4 linked regions of the Roseibium sp. Sym1 genome follow. The protein of the gene in region 1 interacts with the protein of each later gene in a pairwise test. Links are inferred from orthologs where the notes say so. Each region holds a gene or a part of one and is shown in the gene's direction. Other genes may lie near its edges. The genes, in order: groL, O6760_RS17965, O6760_RS19260 and grpE.

What was found.
Region 2: the proteins of groL (region 1) and O6760_RS17965 interact in binary tests that used the Escherichia coli proteins (3 or more experiments, as listed by UniProt). The link is inferred for Roseibium sp. Sym1 from one-to-one orthologs.
Region 3: the proteins of groL (region 1) and O6760_RS19260 interact in binary tests that used the Escherichia coli proteins (3 or more experiments, as listed by UniProt). The link is inferred for Roseibium sp. Sym1 from one-to-one orthologs.
Region 4: the proteins of groL (region 1) and grpE interact in binary tests that used the Escherichia coli proteins (3 or more experiments, as listed by UniProt). The link is inferred for Roseibium sp. Sym1 from one-to-one orthologs.

Annotation. Positions count from the first base shown.
Region 1 is NZ_CP114786.1:218,276-223,091, forward strand. What follows is about bases 1,305-4,156. They hold groL (chaperonin GroEL), read left to right. Parts: upstream 1,305-1,834; coding sequence 1,835-3,478; downstream 3,479-4,156. Other genes in these bases: groES (co-chaperone GroES), read left to right, coding at 1,493-1,780; O6760_RS01010 (hypothetical protein), read right to left, coding at 3,655-4,156. Also shown: O6760_RS00990 (sigma-54 dependent transcriptional regulator), read left to right, coding at 1-444; O6760_RS00995 (hypothetical protein), read left to right, coding at 723-1,223; more of O6760_RS01010, read right to left, coding at 4,157-4,245; O6760_RS01015 (hypothetical protein), read right to left, coding at 4,521-4,816.
Region 2 is NZ_CP114786.1:3,951,232-3,956,061, forward strand. Bases 418-3,283 are described here. They hold O6760_RS17965 (ABC transporter ATP-binding protein), read left to right. Parts: upstream 418-1,378; coding sequence 1,379-2,188; downstream 2,189-3,283. Other genes in these bases: O6760_RS17960 (ABC transporter permease), read left to right, coding at 418-1,370; O6760_RS17970 (MlaD family protein), read left to right, coding at 2,199-3,283. Outside these bases: N-acetyltransferase DgcN, read right to left, coding at 1-98; more of O6760_RS17960, read left to right, coding at 222-417; more of O6760_RS17970, read left to right, coding at 3,284-4,193; O6760_RS17975 (ABC-type transport auxiliary lipoprotein family protein), read left to right, coding at 4,221-4,826. UniProt on the Escherichia coli protein: Part of the ABC transporter complex MlaFEDB, which is involved in a phospholipid transport pathway that maintains lipid asymmetry in the outer membrane by retrograde trafficking of phospholipids from the outer membrane to the inner membrane.
Region 3 is NZ_CP114786.1:4,238,232-4,242,993, forward strand. What follows is about bases 1,046-3,843. They hold O6760_RS19260 (DeoR/GlpR family DNA-binding transcription regulator), read left to right. Parts: upstream 1,046-1,940; coding sequence 1,941-2,747; downstream 2,748-3,843. Other genes in these bases: O6760_RS19255 (bifunctional rhamnulose-1-phosphate aldolase/short-chain dehydrogenase), read right to left, coding at 1,046-1,756; rhaS (rhamnose ABC transporter substrate-binding protein), read left to right, coding at 2,889-3,843. Outside these bases: more of O6760_RS19255, read right to left, coding at 1-1,045; more of rhaS, read left to right, coding at 3,844-3,881; O6760_RS19270 (sugar ABC transporter ATP-binding protein), read left to right, coding at 3,975-4,762. UniProt on the Escherichia coli protein: Represses ulaG and the ulaABCDEF operon. Two ulaR binding sites have been identified in each promoter.
Region 4 is NZ_CP114786.1:971,855-976,607, reverse strand. The notes cover bases 1,123-3,911. They hold grpE (nucleotide exchange factor GrpE), read left to right. Parts: upstream 1,123-2,095; coding sequence 2,096-2,728; downstream 2,729-3,911. Other genes in these bases: O6760_RS04415 (VOC family protein), read left to right, coding at 3,631-3,911; O6760_RS04420 (trimeric intracellular cation channel family protein), read left to right, coding at 2,930-3,538; trxA (thioredoxin), read left to right, coding at 1,631-1,951; addA (double-strand break repair helicase AddA), read left to right, coding at 1,123-1,545. In the rest of the region: more of addA, read left to right, coding at 1-1,122; more of O6760_RS04415, read left to right, coding at 3,912-4,014; O6760_RS04410 (OsmC family protein), read right to left, coding at 4,111-4,560; O6760_RS04405 (glycine cleavage T C-terminal barrel domain-containing protein), read right to left, coding at 4,602-4,753. UniProt on the Escherichia coli protein: Participates actively in the response to hyperosmotic and heat shock by preventing the aggregation of stress-denatured proteins, in association with DnaK and GrpE. It is the nucleotide exchange factor for DnaK and may function as a thermosensor.

The DNA of each region.
Region 1 (4,816 bases):
GACATCCTGCCGCTGGCGCAGGCTTTCCTCGACCGCTATTCGAACGAGGAACGGCGCGCCTTCAAGGGCTTCGACGCGGATGCCGAAGCCCGCATCATCACCTATCCATGGCCCGGCAACGTGCGTCAGCTCGAGAACACGATCAGGCAGATCGTCGTCATGAATGACGGCGCGGCTGTCACTTACGACATGTTGCCCCTGATGATCCGGGACCAGAGCACCCGTCCGAATGCCATCATCGACCTGTCGCGGGAAAGGTCGCGCGCGGCGCCTCCGAGCCGCCCGTTCGGCACGATCGAGCCGCTGTGGGCGCAAGAGCGGCGGATCATCGAGGACGCGCTCGATGCATTTGACGGCAATATCGCCATGGCGGCCGCCGCACTGGAGATCAGTCCGTCGACCATCTACCGCAAGCGCCAGTCCTGGTCCTCCCGCAGTCTTTGACGCACCGGGGAGGACCGCCGCATTCCGGAAGGGCGGCCTGGGCACGCGATCCCTCATCGGGTTGTATCTTTTCACGTGCAAATTACCGTTTCTCGTTCGCTCCGGTGTTTACCGCGTTGCACGCCCTGTCTTGTGTAATCGGGCAAGTCGGTCTATATCGGCAAAAAATCGCTGAAAACGAAAAGATTTAAAGGCGTGCGGGGAAAATGATAATGGTGGCTGGAAGACGTGCTCGCGGGCAGATTGTTTCTGCGGTTGTGATTGCAGGCGGACTGCTCATGGGTGTGGCGGGCGCTGCTGCCCAATCGGACACAGTCCAGCCTTCGGACGCATTCCGGGACGCCCTTGCCGCCTACGACCAGGCCTGGAACGCCTCCGGCCTCGCCTTCACCAAGGTGACCTTCACCGACGGTGGCGCCACGGGCTACGGACAATATACACCCCGGACCAACACCGTTTTCACCGACGAGGAAGCCCTGACCGTCTATGCCGAACCTGTCGGCTACGGGTTCCGCGAGGGTGACGGCAGCTTTGCCTATGAACTGACCGCGAGCTTCCGTCTGCTCAACCTGTCCGGTCAGGTGCTGGCGGAGCAGGACAATTTCGCGACGTTCGCCGGCGAAGGCAGGACCAAAAAGCGGGAATTGTCCGCCGCACTGACCTTCCAGTTCAGCGGTCTTCCGGCCGGCGACTATCAGTTGGAAACCCGTTTCCAGGACGAAATCGGCGGCAGCCAGTCGACCGTCACCTTGCCTTTTTCGGTGATGGGAACCAATTGACCCCCGACGGTTGAGGGCGGGACCGCGGCTTGCCTGCCCGTCAAAGGCCGTTCCTCTCCGGCACAGCGCGCGGAATCTGATTAAATTCTCGTCACAGAGCATTGACAAGACGGGCTCAGCTTCATAAATCCATGGCGCTGTTAGCACTCGCCTGTAGGGAGTGCTAACATGCCACGGGAGGCAATACCTCTCCGTGCCTAGTCAACCTAGAAATCATGTCTCGCGCGCTGCCAATTGCGTGGGGCGCGCTCATGAGAGGAAACAGTCTTATGGCATTTCGTCCACTGCACGACCGTGTCGTTGTTCGCCGCGTAGACTCTGAAGAGAAGACCGCAGGCGGCATCATCATTCCGGACACCGCTAAGGAAAAGCCGCAGGAAGGCGAGATCATCGCTGTCGGCACCGGCGCCCGCAAAGACAATGGCGAGATCGTAGCTCTCGATGTCAAGGCAGGCGATCGCGTCCTGTTCGGCAAGTGGTCCGGCACCGAAGTCAAGATCGACGGTGAAGACCTCCTGATCATGAAGGAATCCGACATCATGGGCGTGATCGCTTAACGCAGCGAACCGCTTTTGATCTCAACCAAGTTCCAGAACAAGTGAGACGACCACATGTCTGCTAAAGAAGTAAAATTCTCCTCCGACGCCCGCGAGCGCATGCTGCGTGGCGTGGACACCCTGGCAAATGCCGTCAAAGTGACCCTCGGCCCGAAAGGCCGTAACGTTGTCCTCGACAAGGCATTCGGCGCACCGCGTATCACCAAGGACGGTGTTTCCGTTGCCAAGGAAATCGAACTCGAAGACAAGTTCGAAAACATGGGCGCACAGATGGTGCGCGAAGTGGCTTCCAAGACCAACGACATCGCTGGCGACGGCACCACCACCGCAACCGTCCTGGCCCAGTCCATCGTCAAGGAAGGCGCCAAGGCTGTTGCCGCCGGCATGAACCCGATGGACCTGAAGCGCGGCGTTGATCTTGCTGCGGCTGCGGCCGTGAAGGCCCTGGAAGCTGCTTCCAAGCCGATCACCACCTCTGCCGAGGTTGCCCAGGTCGGCACGATCTCCGCCAATGGCGACGAGCAGGTCGGCAAGGACATTGCCGAAGCCATGCAGAAAGTCGGCAACGAAGGCGTGATCACCGTCGAGGAAGCCAAGTCCCTCGAGACCGAGCTGGAAGTCGTCGAAGGCATGCAGTTCGACCGCGGCTACCTGTCGCCTTACTTCGTCACCAACGCCGACAAGATGCTGGCTGACCTGGAAAAGCCGTACATCCTGCTGCACGAGAAGAAACTCTCCAACCTGCAGGCCATGCTGCCGATCCTGGAATCCGTCGTTCAGTCCTCCCGTCCGCTGCTGATCATTGCAGAAGACGTTGAAGGCGAAGCCCTGGCCACCCTCGTGGTCAACAAGCTGCGTGGCGGCCTGAAGATTGCTGCCGTCAAGGCTCCGGGCTTCGGCGACCGCCGCAAGGCCATGCTGGAAGACATCGCGATCCTGACCGGCGGCACCGTGATCTCCGAAGATCTCGGCATCAAGCTGGAAAACGTGACGCTCGACATGCTCGGCACCGCCGAGAAGGTGTCCATCACCAAGGAAACCACCACCATCGTTGACGGTGCCGGTTCCAAGGAAGACATCGACGGTCGCGTCGGCCAGATCAAGGCCCAGATCGAGGAAACCACTTCCGATTACGACCGTGAGAAGCTCCAGGAGCGTCTTGCAAAACTCGCAGGCGGCGTTGCCGTGATCCGCGTTGGCGGTGCGACCGAAATCGAAGTGAAAGAGAAGAAAGACCGCGTCGACGACGCCCTGAACGCAACCCGCGCTGCCGTCGAAGAAGGCATCGTCCCGGGTGGCGGCACGGCTCTGCTGCGTGCGAAGAAGGCTGTCGAAGCGCTTGCTTCCGATAACGCCGACATCGCAGCCGGCATCAAGATCGTCCTGCGCGCTCTGGAAGCTCCGATCCGTCAGATCGCAGAAAACGCCGGTGTCGAAGGCTCCATCGTGGTCGGCAAGATCCAGGAAAGCAACGACGACACCTTCGGCTTCAACGCTCAGAGCGAAGAATTCGTCAACATGATCGAAGCCGGCATCATCGACCCGACCAAGGTTGTGCGCACGGCTCTGCAGGACGCGGCTTCTGTCGCCGGCCTGCTGATCACCACCGAAGCCATGGTTGCCGAACTGCCGAAGAAGGACTCCGGTCCGGCCATGCCGGGTGGCGACATGGGCGGTATGGGCGGCATGGGCTTCTAAGAAGCCCACGCTCAAAAAGCTTGACGGAAAGGGCGGTCCTCGGGCCGCCCTTTTTGCATCCTGCGCCGCCCATCACTCCTTTTTGTGCCGCCTTGTGGCACGGGGGGGGGGGGGGGGGCGGCGTTGGTTTCCAAGAAGCCGGGCGCTTTTGAAAATGCCCGCCTTGGATTCCACAACTAGGTCTTGTCGCTGAAGTGCCTTGAGGCGCGATACCAGAGGAAGGCCAGGAACAGCCCCGCGCCGCCGAAGCTCGCCATGGTGTCGAAGAGCGTGGCGGAGAGCGGCTCTTGCGCTTCGATATCCGTGCGCAGGCCGAAGATATCCGCCCAGTCATAGGCGACGATGTCGCTCAGGCTCTGTTGTTCTGTCACCATGAAATAGACGAGACCTGCAATCATGCCCAGGATAGGAACCAGGGGATACCTGGCGCCGATCGCGCGCTTGATGCGCTCTTCCCTGTCCCCCATGTTTGCCTGCAGCCCCCGGAACTGCAGATACAGGACATAGCCGACGATCAGCATGACGGGTATGAATGCGAGGGAAGGCATGCCCTTGCCGACACCGGTGAAGAGAAACCCGCCTGTGAGCATCAGGGTGATGGCGGCAGCGGCGAAGGCCGGCCAGGGTTGGTTGGCAACGAACCTCGTCACCACCGGATCCTCGACATCGTCCACCTCCTGGTGAAACGGCTTTTCCCGGCCTGCCGGCTGCATGTCGGGCCGTCCCCCGGACTGCCCGCGCTTGCCGAAGGAATTCTGTTGCCTCATGACGCCCTCACCACAATCAAGCGTCAAGACTTATAAGGACTGCAACTTAAGATTAGCTTACGCCATTTTCCGAGACATTTCCCCGCGATCAAAGCCGTGTGCACCAGTGAACTTCTCGCGGCCCAAAGGGTTCATCAAGGCAGCGGAAAGATGCGATAGCAAACACCGCACAGCCGGCGCCCGGGCAACTTGAATGAGTGACCCCGGCCCGTCGGGAAATCGCTCCAGCGGCGCCGACCGGCACGGGAAGCGGCACGGATGCTTTCGAACGCACCTCAGGTGTTTCGATAGATCAGGGCAAGCGCTCCGGCGAAAAGCCCGAATTGCAAGGCAAGATAACCGGTTTCCATGAGAACGAAGGGCAACGGATCCGGAACCTGCTGCTTCGCCACAAAGGCAAGGACGTGCGTCGTCCATAAAAAAACGCCCGTGAGAGCGCAAAACTGTGCGGCCTTCGCCAACCCACTGCTCCCGATATTGATCACCGGGTACAGAAGCGCAAGCACCACGCCCTGGATGACGATTGTCACCAGCCCCAGGCTCACATTCGGCTCCCCGTCAAAATACCCGA
Region 2 (4,830 bases), 3.7 Mb from region 1 along the record:
CAGTCCTTGCGCCAGTCGACAATGCCGATGGCGGTCTTGGCCGCCAGGGCATCGGGAACATCACCGAGAAACAACAGGTAGGGGTGGGCAATTTCCATGGTAAATCTTTCAGGTAGCTTCCGGTTTCGAACCAGAATCATGCTTAATCACGGTTGGTATTGACCTTCTCCATCAGGTATACGGGGGATGAGGAACCAGCGGCAAGAGGGCAGCCAGCCGGAATGGCATTCTTGGAGAAAAACACGGCACCGTCGATTGGTCTGGAAGCAGACGGTCCTGACAGGCAGTTCCTGTCCCTTGCCGGTGACTGGACAGTGAGCACCATCGGCGAGGCCGAAAAGGACCTGTCCGGCCTGGAGGTTGCCCCGGAACGCCTGACCTGCATCGATATCTCGAAAATTGAGCATCTGGACACCAGCGGCGCCTGGCTTATTCACCGGACGCGGGGACGCCTGGAATTCGAAGGCCGCAAGGTCGGTCTGGCCGGTGTCACGCCGGTGCGCCAGTCCCTTTTCGACGAGATCGAGAACCATCACCCGCCCAGCTGGAAGCCGGAGCATTCCGGTTTTTCCATTGCGGGCTTTCTGGAAGCGACCGGCCGGCAAGTGGTGGATGCCGGCAAGGACGCCACCGCGATGCTGCACATCCTGGGCTCTCTGGGACTTGTCCTGTCGACGGTGCTGTTGCAGCCAAAGCGCCTGCGCAGCATTTCCATCGCGGTGCAGTTCGATCGCAGCTGCATCGGCGCGGTGCCGATCGTCGCCCTGATGAGCTTCCTGATCGGCGCGATCATCTCCCAGCAGGGCGGCTTCTATCTCAGGCAGTTCGGCGCTGACATCTTCGTGGTCGATCTCGCAGGCATCCTTGTCCTGCGCGAAATCGGCGTCATCCTGACGGCCATCATGGTCGCGGGCCGGTCGGGGTCGGCATTCACGGCGGAACTGGGGTCCATGCGCATGCAGGAGGAAGTCGACGCCTTGCACGTGATCGGCCTGAGCGTGACGGAAGTGCTGGTGCTGCCGCGGATCCTGGCGCTGATGATCGCGCTGCCGATCCTGACCTTCATTTCCGACATTGCGGCGCTGTTCGGATCCGGCCTGGTTACCTGGGCCTACCTGGATATTCCCCCGGCGGCCTTTCTCACCCAGTTGCAGGCCGCGATCACGATCGAGACATTGGTGGTCGGGCTGGTAAAAGCGCCGTTCATGGCGCTCATCGTGGGCCTGATCGCCTGTGTCGAGGGCCTGAAAGTTGAGGGCTCCTCGGAGTCGCTCGGCCGGCACACGACCATGTCCGTGGTCAAGGCGATCTTCCTGGTGATTGTCGTTGACGGCTTTTTTGCCATGTTCTTCGCTGCGATTGGAGTTTGAGCCATCCGATGACAGAAAGCTCCGCGACACAACCCGACGCCGCGCCCCTGGCGACCGGTGATGATGCGGGACATGTGCTTTCCGTGCGAAATGTCACGGTCGGTTTCGGTTCGAAGATCATTCTGCAGGATCTGGACCTCGACGTGCGCCGCGGCGAGGTGCTGGGGTTCGTTGGCGGGTCCGGCACCGGCAAATCCGTGCTGATGCGCGCCATTCTCGGCCTGACGCCCAAGCGCGCCGGCTTCATCTCCGTCTTCGGGCACGACATGTCCACGGCGAACCAGAAGGAACGCAAGGCGATCGAGCGCCGCTGGGGGGTCCTCTTCCAGCAGGGCGCCTTGTTCTCGTCCCTGACGGTCAAGCAGAACATCCAGGTGCCGATGCGCGAGCACCTGAAGCTGTCACCGCAATTGATGGATGAACTGGCAAGCCTGAAACTGGAGCTGGTGGGTCTGCCCCAGGATGCCGCGGACAAGCTGCCCTCGGAGCTTTCCGGTGGCATGGTCAAGCGGGCCAGTTTGGCCCGCGCCCTTGCGCTCGATCCGGATTTGGTGTTTCTGGATGAGCCGACATCCGGTCTCGATCCGATCGGGGCGGCTGCATTTGATTCGCTGATTGCAAACCTGAGTTCGACTCTCGGATTGACCGTTTATATGGTCACACATGACCTCGACAGCCTGCATTCCATTTGCGATCGCATAGCTGTTCTTGGGAAAAAGCATGTTCTGGCGATTGGAACACTGGACGACATGATGAAAAACGACGATCCCTGGATCAAGTCATACTTCCGCGGAGAGCGGGCGTTGCGTCGAGCATAGGTTGGACTGAATGGAAACCCGGGCGAACTACATTCTGATCGGCGCTTTCATGGTGGCCATCCTGGTCGGCGCGTTCGGATTTGTATATTGGCTCGCGGTGACCGCGGAATCGCGCCAGAACGTGGAATTGAAGATCCTCTATCCCGGGCCCGTGACCGGCTTGCCGGTCGGTGGGCAGGTACTGTTCAACGGAATCAAGGTCGGTGACGTCAAGTCACTCGATTTCGCCCCCGATGACCCGACCAAGGTGGTCGCCACGGTGGGCATCAAGCCTTCCACCCCGCTGCGCGAGGACACCAAGGCAACCCTGAACTTTACCGGCTTGACGGGCGTTGCCTATGTGGACCTGACGGGCGGCACCTCCGATTCTCCGCTGCTGCTGGGGCATGACGACGGCAAGATACCGGTCATCGAGGCGGAGCGTTCCTTTTTCGACGATATTGTCGATGGCGCGCGGGATGTCCTGAAACGCGCCGATTCGACCATGAAGACGGTCGATGACCTCCTCAAGGACAACAGTCCGGCGATCACCAAGATCATCGACAACGCGGAAACCTTTTCCGATGCGCTGGCCGCCAATTCCGATGGTGTGAAGGACTTCATGGCCAGCATCGGCAAGGCATCGGACGCGTTCTCCAGTCTGTCCGGCCGGCTGGAGAAGCTTGTCGACCAGGGAGAACGGCTGATGGCTGCGGTGCCGTCCGACAAGGTGACCGCAATCGTCGACGATTTCAGCCAGTTCTCCGAAAGTCTCGGCAAGGCCAGCAAGGACATCGACCTGTTGATGGCCGATGCGCAGAGCGCCGCCAAGGAACTGGAAACCTTCACCAAGAACCTCAACGAAGGCCTCGACAACGTGCACAAGATTGTCGAAGCGGTGAAGCCGGAAGACATCGAGAAGGTCATGGCGGGGGCCGCCGCGCTTGGCGAGGTTCTTGAAAAGCGGACAGGCGACATCGACACGCTGATCAGCTCCACCAGCCAGACCATGGAGAGTGTCAACCAGATCGTCGAAGTGATTCAGCAGCGCGAAGGAACCGTCGTCGAGATCCTGGAAGGCAGCCGTGACGTGGTTGCCAAGGTCGACACGATCATGAGCCGGGGCGTGGAAATCGCCGCCGCCATCGATCCGCTGCAAGTGGAGCAGGTGGTTGCTTCCGTCAGCACCTTTACCGAGGGCATGAATGCCTCGTTGGTGCGCGTCGACGAAATCCTGGCGAGTGTCGACCCGGAGACCATCGGCAAGACCGTCGACAACGTTTCCAGTATCGTCGACAACTTCAACCAGCAACAGGGCCAGATCAACGAGATCATCGCCTCCACCAAGTCGACCGTGCAGAATTTCGAGGCGGTCTCGGCGACGGTTCGCGGGCAGGACGACCGGATCGCGGCATTGATCACCGATGTGCAGGCCGCCGCGGAGCGCTTCGCGACCACGCTTGAAACCGCCAACGAGCTGATGCAGGCGGTCGACCCGGAAAAGGTTGCCAACATCGTCGGCTCGGTCGAGACGGCGGCTTCGGGCCTCGCCAATCCGGAAGACGGCATCCCGGCGATCCTGGAGAGCGCCCGCAAGGCGGCGGACAATGTCCAGGAGATGACGGCCAACCTGCAGCAGCGCACCCCGGATGTCGACCAGATCATTACCGATGCCAAGCAGATGACCGCGACGCTGAATTCCACGTCCGTGCGTGTGGAAAGCCTGGTGGAGAAAGTCTCCACCATGGTGGACGGCGACGGCGAGGGCCTGATCAAGGAAGCGACGCTCGCCGCCCAGGCTATCCGCAAGATCGCGGTGGCCTTCGAAAGCCGGGCGGATTCCATTGCCGGGGGCCTTTCCAAGTTCGCCACCCAGGGGTCGGCCGATTTCACGTCGGCACTGGGACAGGTCAACCGCACGCTGATCTCGATCCAGCGCGCGGCAGAGAGTTTCGAACGCAGTCCCAACCGTGTCATCTTCGGGGGCGAGGACGTGCCGACCTACCGGGGTGGGCGCCGGCGATGACAAAAGACACGTAGAAGGCAAGGACGCATGACGAAGACAGGCACAGACATGACCCGCCGGGGCGTTCTCGGAGCGCTCGGGCTCGGCATGCTCGTCTCCGGTTGCGCGAGTTCCGCACCTTCGGCCTATTACAGCGTCCGCGCCGCCGATGCCGCCGGACTTGGCGGCAGGTCCAGCCGTGTCCAGGTCCTGGTTGCCGCTCCGCGGGCGTTGAAGGCACTCGACAGCAGCTATATCGCCGTCGTCGACAAGGGCCCCGTCTACAGCTACTTCCCGGACAGCGCCTGGGCCGACACGCTTCCCAACGTGGTTCAGCTGAAACTGGTCGAGACGCTGCAGAACACCGGCCGCCTGCGCGGCGTCGGCGTTCCGGGTGACGGCCTCCTGATCGATTACCAGCTGCAGACCGAAATCCGGGCGTTCGAACTTCGGGTCGACGGCACCGACCGGGGGCTCGTGGAAATCTCCGCCCGCGTCGTCAACGATCGCAATGGCCGCACGGTGGCCACCAAGGTCTTCCGGGCCGAAACCCCGTCCGGCAGCACCGCGGTCGACAAGGCGGTGGAAGCCATGAACGCCTCCGCGGACCGGGTCTTCGGCGAAATGGCAGCCTGGACACTGCGGAACGTGTGAGGGC
Region 3 (4,762 bases), 4.0 Mb from region 1 along the record:
CGGGCGAGGCGGCAAGGCCGTTCTTGGAACCGATGAAGATGATCGAACCGCCGACACCCTGGGTCTTCATGACCTGGAAGGCGGAACGCGAGACCAGGAAGTAACCTGTCGACAGGATCGACATGTTGCGGTTCCACAGGTCTAGCGTCGTCTCCTCGATGGGCGCGGACGAGGCAATGCCGGCGTTCGACACCAGGATGTCGACGCCGCCGAATTCCAGCGCCGCGCGGGCGAAGCTGTCGGCGACAGCTTCCTCGCTGGTGACATCCATGGTGACGGCGCGGACAACGTCCTTCGAATAGCGTCCGGAAAGATTGTCGGCGGCCGCGCCAAGGGCATCGGCATCGATGTCCGCAAGGACCACGCAGGCGCCTTCGCGCAGGAACCGTTCCGCCGTGGCCGAGCCGATGCCGCCGGCGCCGCCGGTCACGAGGGCGATCTTGCCGGCAAGGCTCTTCGGCTTGGGCATGCGCTGGAGTTTCGCTTCTTCCAGCAGCCAGTATTCGATGTCGAAGGCTTCCTGCTCAGGCAGGCCGCAATAGGTGGAGACGCTGGAGGCGCCGCGCATGACGTTGATGGCGTTGGTATAGAATTCGCCCGAGATGCGCGCGGTCGCCTTGTCCTTGGCGAAGGTGATCATGCCGACGCCGGGGACCAGATAGACAACCGCGTTGGGATCGCGCAGAGCCGGGCTGTCGTCATGCTTGCAGCGGCCGTAATAGGCGGCGTAATCGTCCCGGTAAGCCTCGACGGCGGCGCCGAGGCCGGACAGGGTCTCGTCGACATCCGGTGTGTTCGGGTCGAAGTCGACCACCAGCGGGCGGATCTTGGTCCTGAGGAAGTGGTCCGGACAGCTTGTGCCGAGGGCGGCGAGCGCCTCCATGTCCTTCGAGCAGACGAATTCCAGCACCGCGTCGCTGTCGTCGAAATGACCGACCATGTGCTGCTTGCCGGACACCATGCCGCGGATGGCCGGCATGAGTTTCGCGGCAACGGCTCGGCGCTCCGCCGGGGCAAGTGCCCGGTGTTTCGAGCCGCCGAAGGCCTCCTTGCCGGCGGTCTTCTGCTCGAACCAGGCAATGGCCTTGTTGATGATTTCCAGCGTGGTTTCGTAGCAGGTCTTCGCATCGTCGGCCCAGGTGAAGAGGCCGTGGCTTTCCAGAACGACGCCGCGCGAATCCGGGTTCTCGAGGCAGAATTTTTCCAGCCACAGGCCGAGTTCGTAGCCGGGGCGCTTCCAGGGCAGCCAGCCGATGTCGCTGCCGAAGATCTCCTGGGTGATCGCCTTGCTGTCGCTGGCAGCCGCAATCGCGATGATCGCGTCCGGATGCATGTGGTCGACATGTTTCTTCGGCACATAGGCATGAAGGGGCGTGTCGATGGAGGCGGCGCGCGGATTGAGGTTGAAGGTGCAATGGGGCAGGTAGCCGACCATCTCGTCTTCGAACTCGACGCCGCGATAGATGCCTTTCAGGGCACGGAGCTTGTCCATGTAGAGCGTCGCGAAGCCGTCCATCTTGATGGTGCCGACATCGCCGCCCGAGCCCTTGACCCAGAGCACTTCCGCCATCTCGCCAGTCAGCGGGTCCTTTTCCATCGCCTTGGCCGAGGTGTTGCCGCCGCCATAGTTGGTGATGCGCTTGTCGGATCCGAGGAGATTGGAACGGTAGAGCAGAAGCTCCGCCTCGTTCATGCCGGAGGCCTTCTGGTCATCCCACAGATCGGCCAGCCGGGACCCGGCAGCGGAATTCAACATCTTTTCCTCCCATGAAAGCCTGACAGCTTGTGTCTCGTTGACTAGAAACTCGCCTGATTGGATCGGTATGTCAATCAAAAACGATCAGAAACAATCATATTGCACTGCAAAATGATCAATTTTGACATTTTATGATTGACAGTGACCGGTATCAGTGGAAATGTTCGATCAATGGGAGGACCAGATGCACGAGAAAGAACGCCACAGGATCATATTGTCCGCAGTCCAGGATCGTCCGGTCGTGACGGTGCAGGAACTGGTGGCGTTGACGGATTCCTCCGAGGCAACCATCCGCAGGGATATTGCCCAGCTGCATGTTCAGAAGAAGCTGCGCCGTGTCAGGGGCGGGGCGGAGTCGATACATCCGCCGCAATTCGTCGGCCTGGCCGGCCGGCCGTTCAGCGTCAACGAAACGATCAACATCGCGCAGAAACGCGCAATCGCTCAAAAGGCGGTGGATCTGTGCGAGGACGGCGACGCAATCATCGTCAATGGCGGAACGACCACGTTCCAGATGGTGCATCCGCTGGCGACCAAGCGCTGCCAAGTGTTCACCAACTCGTTTCCGATTGCCGAGCATCTCCTGAAGAATTCCAAGAACACCATCATGCTGTCGGGCGGGGTGATCTACCGCGAACAGAACATCATCCTCAGTCCCTTCGACAATGACGTGACCCGGAACTTCTACGCCAAGCGCATGTTCATGGGCGCCCAGGGCCTGGGGCCGCTGGGCCTGATGGAAGCGGATCCGCTGCTGATCCAGGCGGAGCAGAAGCTGATCGGCCAGGCGGACGAGCTGGTGGTCCTGGTGGACAGTTCGAAATTCAGTGCACGGTCCAGCCTGATCCTGTGCGCGCTCGACCGGATATCGACCGTCATCACCGATGACGGCATCACGGACAGCGCGGCCAAGATGCTGGAGCAGGCCGACATCAATCTGATCGTGGCGCCGGTGAGCGCCGCACAGAGCAAGGCGACCTCGAACGGGTAGCCGACATTCTGCCGGGTCCTGAGGAGGGGCGGCAGACTGGTGCATCCCGCGTTCGACGAACGCGGACAAGATGCTCCAGCACTTAAGAGCGATCAACTTCCTGCATTCCAAGGAATGCAGGTTGATCTTTGGGAGGAAGCAATGAAACTCTGGAAATCACTTCTGGCCGCAACTGCCGTTGCCGCCGTCACAATCGCCGGGCCGGCCCAGGCCGAGGACAAGCGCATCGCCCTCGTGGTCAAGGCGCTTGGCATCGGCTTCTTTGAAGCTGCCGCGAAAGGCGCGGAAGAGGCCGCCAAGGAACTCGGCGATGTCGAGATCATCTATACCGGCCCGACCGACACCACGGCCGAAGGCCAGATCGAGGTCATCAATGCGCTGATCGCCCAGAAGGTCGACGCCATCGCGATCTCCGCCAACGACCAGGATGCCCTGGTGCCGGCCCTGAAGAAGGCCATGGACCGCGGCATCACCGTCATCTCCTGGGATTCGGGTGTCGCGCCGGAGGGCCGTCAGCTGCATCTGAACCCGTCGTCCAATCCGCTGATCGGCAACATGATCATCAAGCTGGCCGCCGATCACCTGCCCGACGGCGGTGACGTCGCCGTTCTTTCCGCCTCCGCGACCGCCACGAACCAGAACATCTGGATCGAGGAAATGAACAAGGTCAAGGACAACTACCCGGGCATCAACGTGGTCGCGACCGTCTATGGTGACGACCTTGCCGACAAGTCCTACCGCGAAGCCCAGGGCCTGATGCAGACCTATCCGGACCTGAAGGCCATCATCGCGCCGACCTCCGTCGGCATCGTTGCCGCTGCCCAGGCTGTTTCCGATGCGGAGAAAGCCGGCCAGATCAACGTGACCGGTCTTGGCCTGCCGTCCGAAATGGCCGGTCATATCGAATCCGGCGCGTCCAAGTCCTTCGCGATCTGGAACCCGATCGATCTCGGCTACTCCGCCACCATGCTGGCCTACAACCTGGCCACCGGAAAGGCCGAGGCAGCGCCGGGCGCGGAAATCGAAATGGGCCGCATGGGCACGCTGACGCTCAACGACAGCAACGAAGGCGCGATGGCGGATCCGTTCGTCTATGACAGCTCGAACATCGACGACTTCAAGGACATCTTCTAAGCTGGTCGTCACGACCTGACGGAAAACTGTCCGGGACCCGGTGCCTAGGCTCCGGGTCCTCACCTCAAGACTTCTAACACCAGGCTCCGGGATATGGTCATGCTTGCGAACACGCAGGGCAGTGCGGACGTGCATCCGCAATCGGGCGACGCCGTCAGCCCCGTTCTGTCCCTGAAGGGAGTCTCCAAGTCCTTCCCGGGCGTCAAGGCGCTCTCGGAAGTCTCGCTGGAACTCCATCCCGGCGAGGTCACCGCGCTGGTGGGGGAAAACGGTGCCGGTAAATCGACCATCGTCAAGGTTCTGACCGGTATCTACCAGCCGGACGAGGGCGAGATCCGGATCGGCGGTGCGCCCGTCACCTTCCCGACCGCGCAGGATGCGGGCCGGGCAGGGGTCACGGCCATTCACCAGGAAACGGTCCTGTTCGACGATCTTTCGGTGGCCGAAAACATCTTTATCGGCCACGCACCGAAGACGAAATTCGGACTGATCGATCGCAAGGCCATGGTGGACAGGGCGCGGGCGCTGTTGGACCGGATCGGCGCGAAGATCGATCCTGCCGTAACCCTCAAGGATCTCGGCATCGCCAACAAGCACCTGGTGGCCATCGCCCGGGCGCTGTCCATCGATGCCAGCATCGTCATCATGGACGAGCCGACAGCATCGCTGTCGCACAAGGAAATCGAGGAAACCTACGAGCTGGTCGAGCGGCTGAAGGCCGAAGGCAAGGCGATCCTCTTCATCAGCCACAAGTTCGACGAGATCTTTCGCATTGCGGACCGCTACACGGTTTTCCGCGACGGCCAGATGGTCGGGGCCGGCAAGATCGCGGAGGTCGGAGAGCAGGAGCTGGTCAAGCTGATGGTCGGCCGTTCCGTCGA
Region 4 (4,753 bases), 750 kb from region 1 along the record:
GACGACCTCTTCGACATTGCGCGCGAGACACCGGACAAGATCCGGCCGGGCACGCTCTGGCAGATGCTGGTCAGGCGCTCCGAGACATCCGGCCTGTGGCGCGGTGTCAGATCGACACTGGAAGACTGGCGTTCCCGCGCCGACTTCGTGCCGCCTTATGAATTCTATGCCAGGCTGCTTGGTGCAGATGGCGGCCGCCGGGCCTTCCGGGCAAGGCTCGGGGTCGAGGTCGACGACGTGCTCGACGAATTTCTTGCGCTGACGATCGCCTATGAGCAGGCGGGCACGCCGGGCCTGGAAGGGTTCCTCGCCTGGATGGCGGCGGCGCCCACCGAGATCAAGCGCGAACTGACCAACACCAAGGGCATGGTCCGGATCATGACTGTGCACGGCTCGAAGGGGCTGGAAGCGCGGATCGTGATCCTGGTCGACCCGGGCGCGCCGCCGGTGAGTGCCATCCACGATCCGGCGTTTCTGCCGCGCCAGCGCCTTGACAACGATCTGCTGCCGCCCGCGCTGGTCTGGCTGCCGCCCAAGACCGACCGCTTGCCCTGGCATGACGACGCGGTCGACGGGCTGCGCACCACCCAGCAGGAGGAGTACAGGCGGCTGCTCTACGTGGCGCTGACGCGCGCCGAGGATCGCCTTGTGGTCTGCGGCTGGGAGCCGAAGCGCGGCGCCCATGAAGACTGCTGGTACTCGATGGTTTCCCGCGCGCTGAAACCGGAAGCGCGCGAACTCACCGGACCGGATGGCGAGGTCACCGCCTGGCGCTGGCACAAGGATCCCGAACATGCTGACAGCGGGGCGGCGGAAGGTGGTCATGCGGCGCCGGTCGTGCCGGACAGCGCCGGGCCGCTGCCGGCATGGCTGACGGAACCCGTGCGTTCGCTGCCGAAGAAAAAGCGATTGCAGCCATCAAGGGCCTTCGAGGCCATGGAGGAAAAAGACGGGATCGAACCTGTTCCGGCCGTGTCGCGCCTGCAGGCCGGCAGGGACGCGGCTTCCTGGCCGCTCGAACGCGGACGGCTGGTCCACCGCCTGCTTGAGCTCCTGCCGGACCGGCCTGCAGCGGACAGGAGGACTGCTTCCGAAGCCTTTCTTGTCCAGGCGCTGAAGCCTGAATTTCAAGACCGCCGTTCGCGGCTTCTGGACGAGGTAACCGCGATTCTGGAAAGGCCCGACTTCGCCGCCCTGTTTTCCGCAAGGGCCCGTGCCGAAGTGCCGCTGGTCGGGACGATTCGGGCAAATGACGGCACCGAGGTGGAGATTTCCGGTCAGGTCGACCGTCTTCTTGTGGAGGATGACCGGGTTGTGATCGTGGACTACAAGACCAATCTTCAACCGCCGGCCGAGGTCGAGGGCGTGCCGCTGGAATACCGCGCGCAGCTTTGTGTCTACAGGGAAATGCTGAAGCGGATTTACCCGGGCAGGGAGATTTGCGCGGCCCTTCTGTGGACCGCGGGACCTTCGCTGATGGAAATCCCGGCGGAACTGCTCGACGAGACCTTCGCAGGGTTGCGGCCTGACGGCACAGCCGCTTGACGGGGCGCCTCTCGCTTCCTACGTTCGTGCCAACTGACGCGCTTGCATCGGGTAGGCGCGCACACAAAAACTACGAGATCCTGTTATGGCAACCACGCAAGTCACCGACGCTTCCTTTGAAGCGGAAGTCCTGAAATCCGACAGCCCGGTCGTCGTCGACTTCTGGGCCGAATGGTGCGGTCCCTGTAAGATGATTGCGCCGGCGCTTGAAGAAATCTCCGAGGAGATGGGCAGCCAGGTGAAAATCACCAAGCTCAACATCGACGAGAATCAGGACATGGCCATGAAATACGGCGTCCGGTCGATCCCGATGCTGATCCTGTTCAAGGACGGCGAGCCGATGGCCACCCAGATCGGTGCCGCACCGAAAGGCAAGCTGTCCGACTGGATCAAGAGCGCCCTCTGATCGCATGTCTGCCTGCGGCCGACCGGTGGCAGACCATATGAGCGCGTCCGGCGGATAAGCGAAAGCCTGTCCGCCGATCCGCTTTGAAAAGGCCTGCAATTGGTATAAAGCAGCCGCAAAGAGATTGAGCCAAACGGAACATTCATGAGTGACGACAACAAAACCCCGGAAGAACAGCCGGCGGATGTGACGCCGGAAACCGAAGCGGCTGACGGCCAGGGCGATGCTGGCGAAGCTGCCGTCGATCCGGTTGAGGCGCTGCAGGCCGAGAATGCCGATCTGAAGGATCGCGCCCTGCGCACCATGGCGGAGATGGAAAACCTACGCCGCCGCACCGAGAAGGAAATCAAGGACGCCCGCCAGTACGCGGTGTCCAGCTTTGCGCGCGACATGCTGACGGTGTCGGACAACCTGCGCCGGGCACTGGAAGCCCTGCCGGAAGACGACCGCAAGAACGCCGACGCCGGTGTTGCCTCCCTGATCGAGGGCGTTGAGATGATCGAGCGCGATCTCCTCAACCAGCTGGAAAAGAACGGCGTCAAGAAACTGGACCCTGAGGGCCATAAGTTCGACCCGAATTTCCACCAGGCCATGTTCGAGGTTCCCAACACCGAGGTGCCGAACAACACGGTGGTCCAGGTGGTGCAGGCCGGTTACGTGATCGGCGAGCGCGTGCTGCGTCCGGCCATGGTCGGCGTTTCCAAGGGCGGCCCGAAGGACGTCGCCCAGGCGGCTCCGGCAGGCGACGCCGGCCAGACGGTCGACAAAAGCGCCTGACGGCTGACCAGCCACATATTTTGAAAAAGCCACTCTCGTCAGATGCGGGGGTGGCCTTTTTATTTGTACTGACCCGACAACCGTTGGACGCCAAAGCCATCTCGATTTGTCGTCCCGGTCTTGACGCTGACGCGTCAAACCGGGATGACAATCGGTGAGGCAGGTTATTCCGGCTAAAGGGCGGAAAAAAACGGGGGCACCATGCTGCTGCAGATGCTGGACTATCTTGGCGTGGCCATCTTTGCAGTAACCGGCGGCATCGTGGCCTCGCGCAAGCAGCTGGATATCATCGCCTTTCTGTTTTTTGCCACCCTGACAGGCATTGGCGGCGGAACGCTCCGGGATCTGCTGCTCGGCGTGCCGGTGTTCTGGGTCGCCAACGAGGCCTACCTTCAGGTCTGTCTGGTCGTCAGCGTCCTGGTCTGGTTCTTTGCCGACTGGATCGAGACCTTGAGCAAACCGCTCCGCTGGGCTGATGCAATCGGCATTGCCGCCTATTCGGTCATGGGCGCGGCCAAGGCCTTGACGGTCGGCGACACCATCCTGGTTGCGGTCCTGATGGGCGTATCGACGGCGACTTTCGGCGGAGTCCTTAGGGATACGATCGCCGGTGAACCGACCTCCATTGTCAAATCCGAGATCTATGTCAGCGCGGCCTTTGCCGGCGCGGGCAGCTACGTGCTGCTGGTACAGCTTGGGCTGCCGCAGATCCTGTGCATGGTCGCGGCCGGTGGCGTGGCGCTGGTGCTGCGCGGCGGGGCGATCCAGCGCGGCTGGACGCTGCCGGGCTATCGGGGCCGCAAATCCTGAACCGGACTGAACCCTTGATATTTGTCACAGGTCTGTCCCGCGGGCGGCGCTAAGATACTGTTGCTCGAAAAAAAATCGGCAGGGAGATGGAAATGGCCGAACACGGGATTTTCTACTGGAACGAATTGATGACCCGGGACACGCAGAAGGCGCGTGACTTCTACGGCAAGACGCTTGGCTGGTCCTTTACCGAAATGCCGATGGAAGAGGGCACCTATGTGGTGGCCAATCTGGGCGACAAGCCGGTGGGAGGCCTCTTCCCCATGGCCGGCCCGCAATTCGAAGGCGTTCCCGAGCACTGGATATCCTATATCGCCGTCGACAATGTCGACGAGCGCCTTGATCTGGCCAAGGCCCATGGCGGCGAGGTGATCCGCCCGCCCTTTGACGTGCCGGGCATCGGCCGGATTGCGATCCTGAAGGATGTCGGCGGCGCCGTTCAGGGGTGGATGACCCCGGCCGCGGAAGCGGGCTGAGCCGGAAACGCTCGCTGCTTTTGGCAAGCAAAAAGCCGGTTCGAGAGAACCGGCTTTTATCATTTTATTCGTTGTTGAGCCTTCCGGGCCCAACGGTCAAAGAACGTTGATCTCGACACTGTCGGCAAGCGTGTTGGCGATGAAGCAGTAGCGATGCGCGCGCTCCTGCATCTGGTCCAGCTTCTCGGTGTCGACTGCAAAGCCGGTGTCGAAGTGCACAACGGGATTCAGGTCGATCCGCGTCACGGACATCTGCCCCTTTTCGTTCTTGCCGAGATGGGCAACCGCGCGGTCGTGATAGCTCGCGACCGGCCAGCCCGCCTTTGCCGACAGGGCCAGAAACGTCATCATGTGGCAACTGGACAGGGCTGCTGCGAGCGCCTGTTCGGGATTGGTGTGCTCGGGATCGCCGCCCCAATCGGGGGCGGCGTCCACCTGGACTTCATGACCGGCATTGTACTGCACCAGATGTGCATTGGAGTATTCGCCGGCCTTTAGATTGGCCTCGGTGCGCTGCCAATGCAGCGCGATCGAAAGATCTGACACGTTCTCAGCCTCCTTGCTGGGTCCTGCCCGGTTTCACAAGTTCAGGCGGCTGCGAGCTTTTTTCTGGGGTCGAAGAATGGCCGCTCTGCCACAGTGGCACCTGTCACGCCGAAAGGCATTTCAACCTCGAGCGGTGTGCCGATATCGGCGCAGTCGACCGACACCATGGCCAGAGCGATGTTTTTCTCCAGGC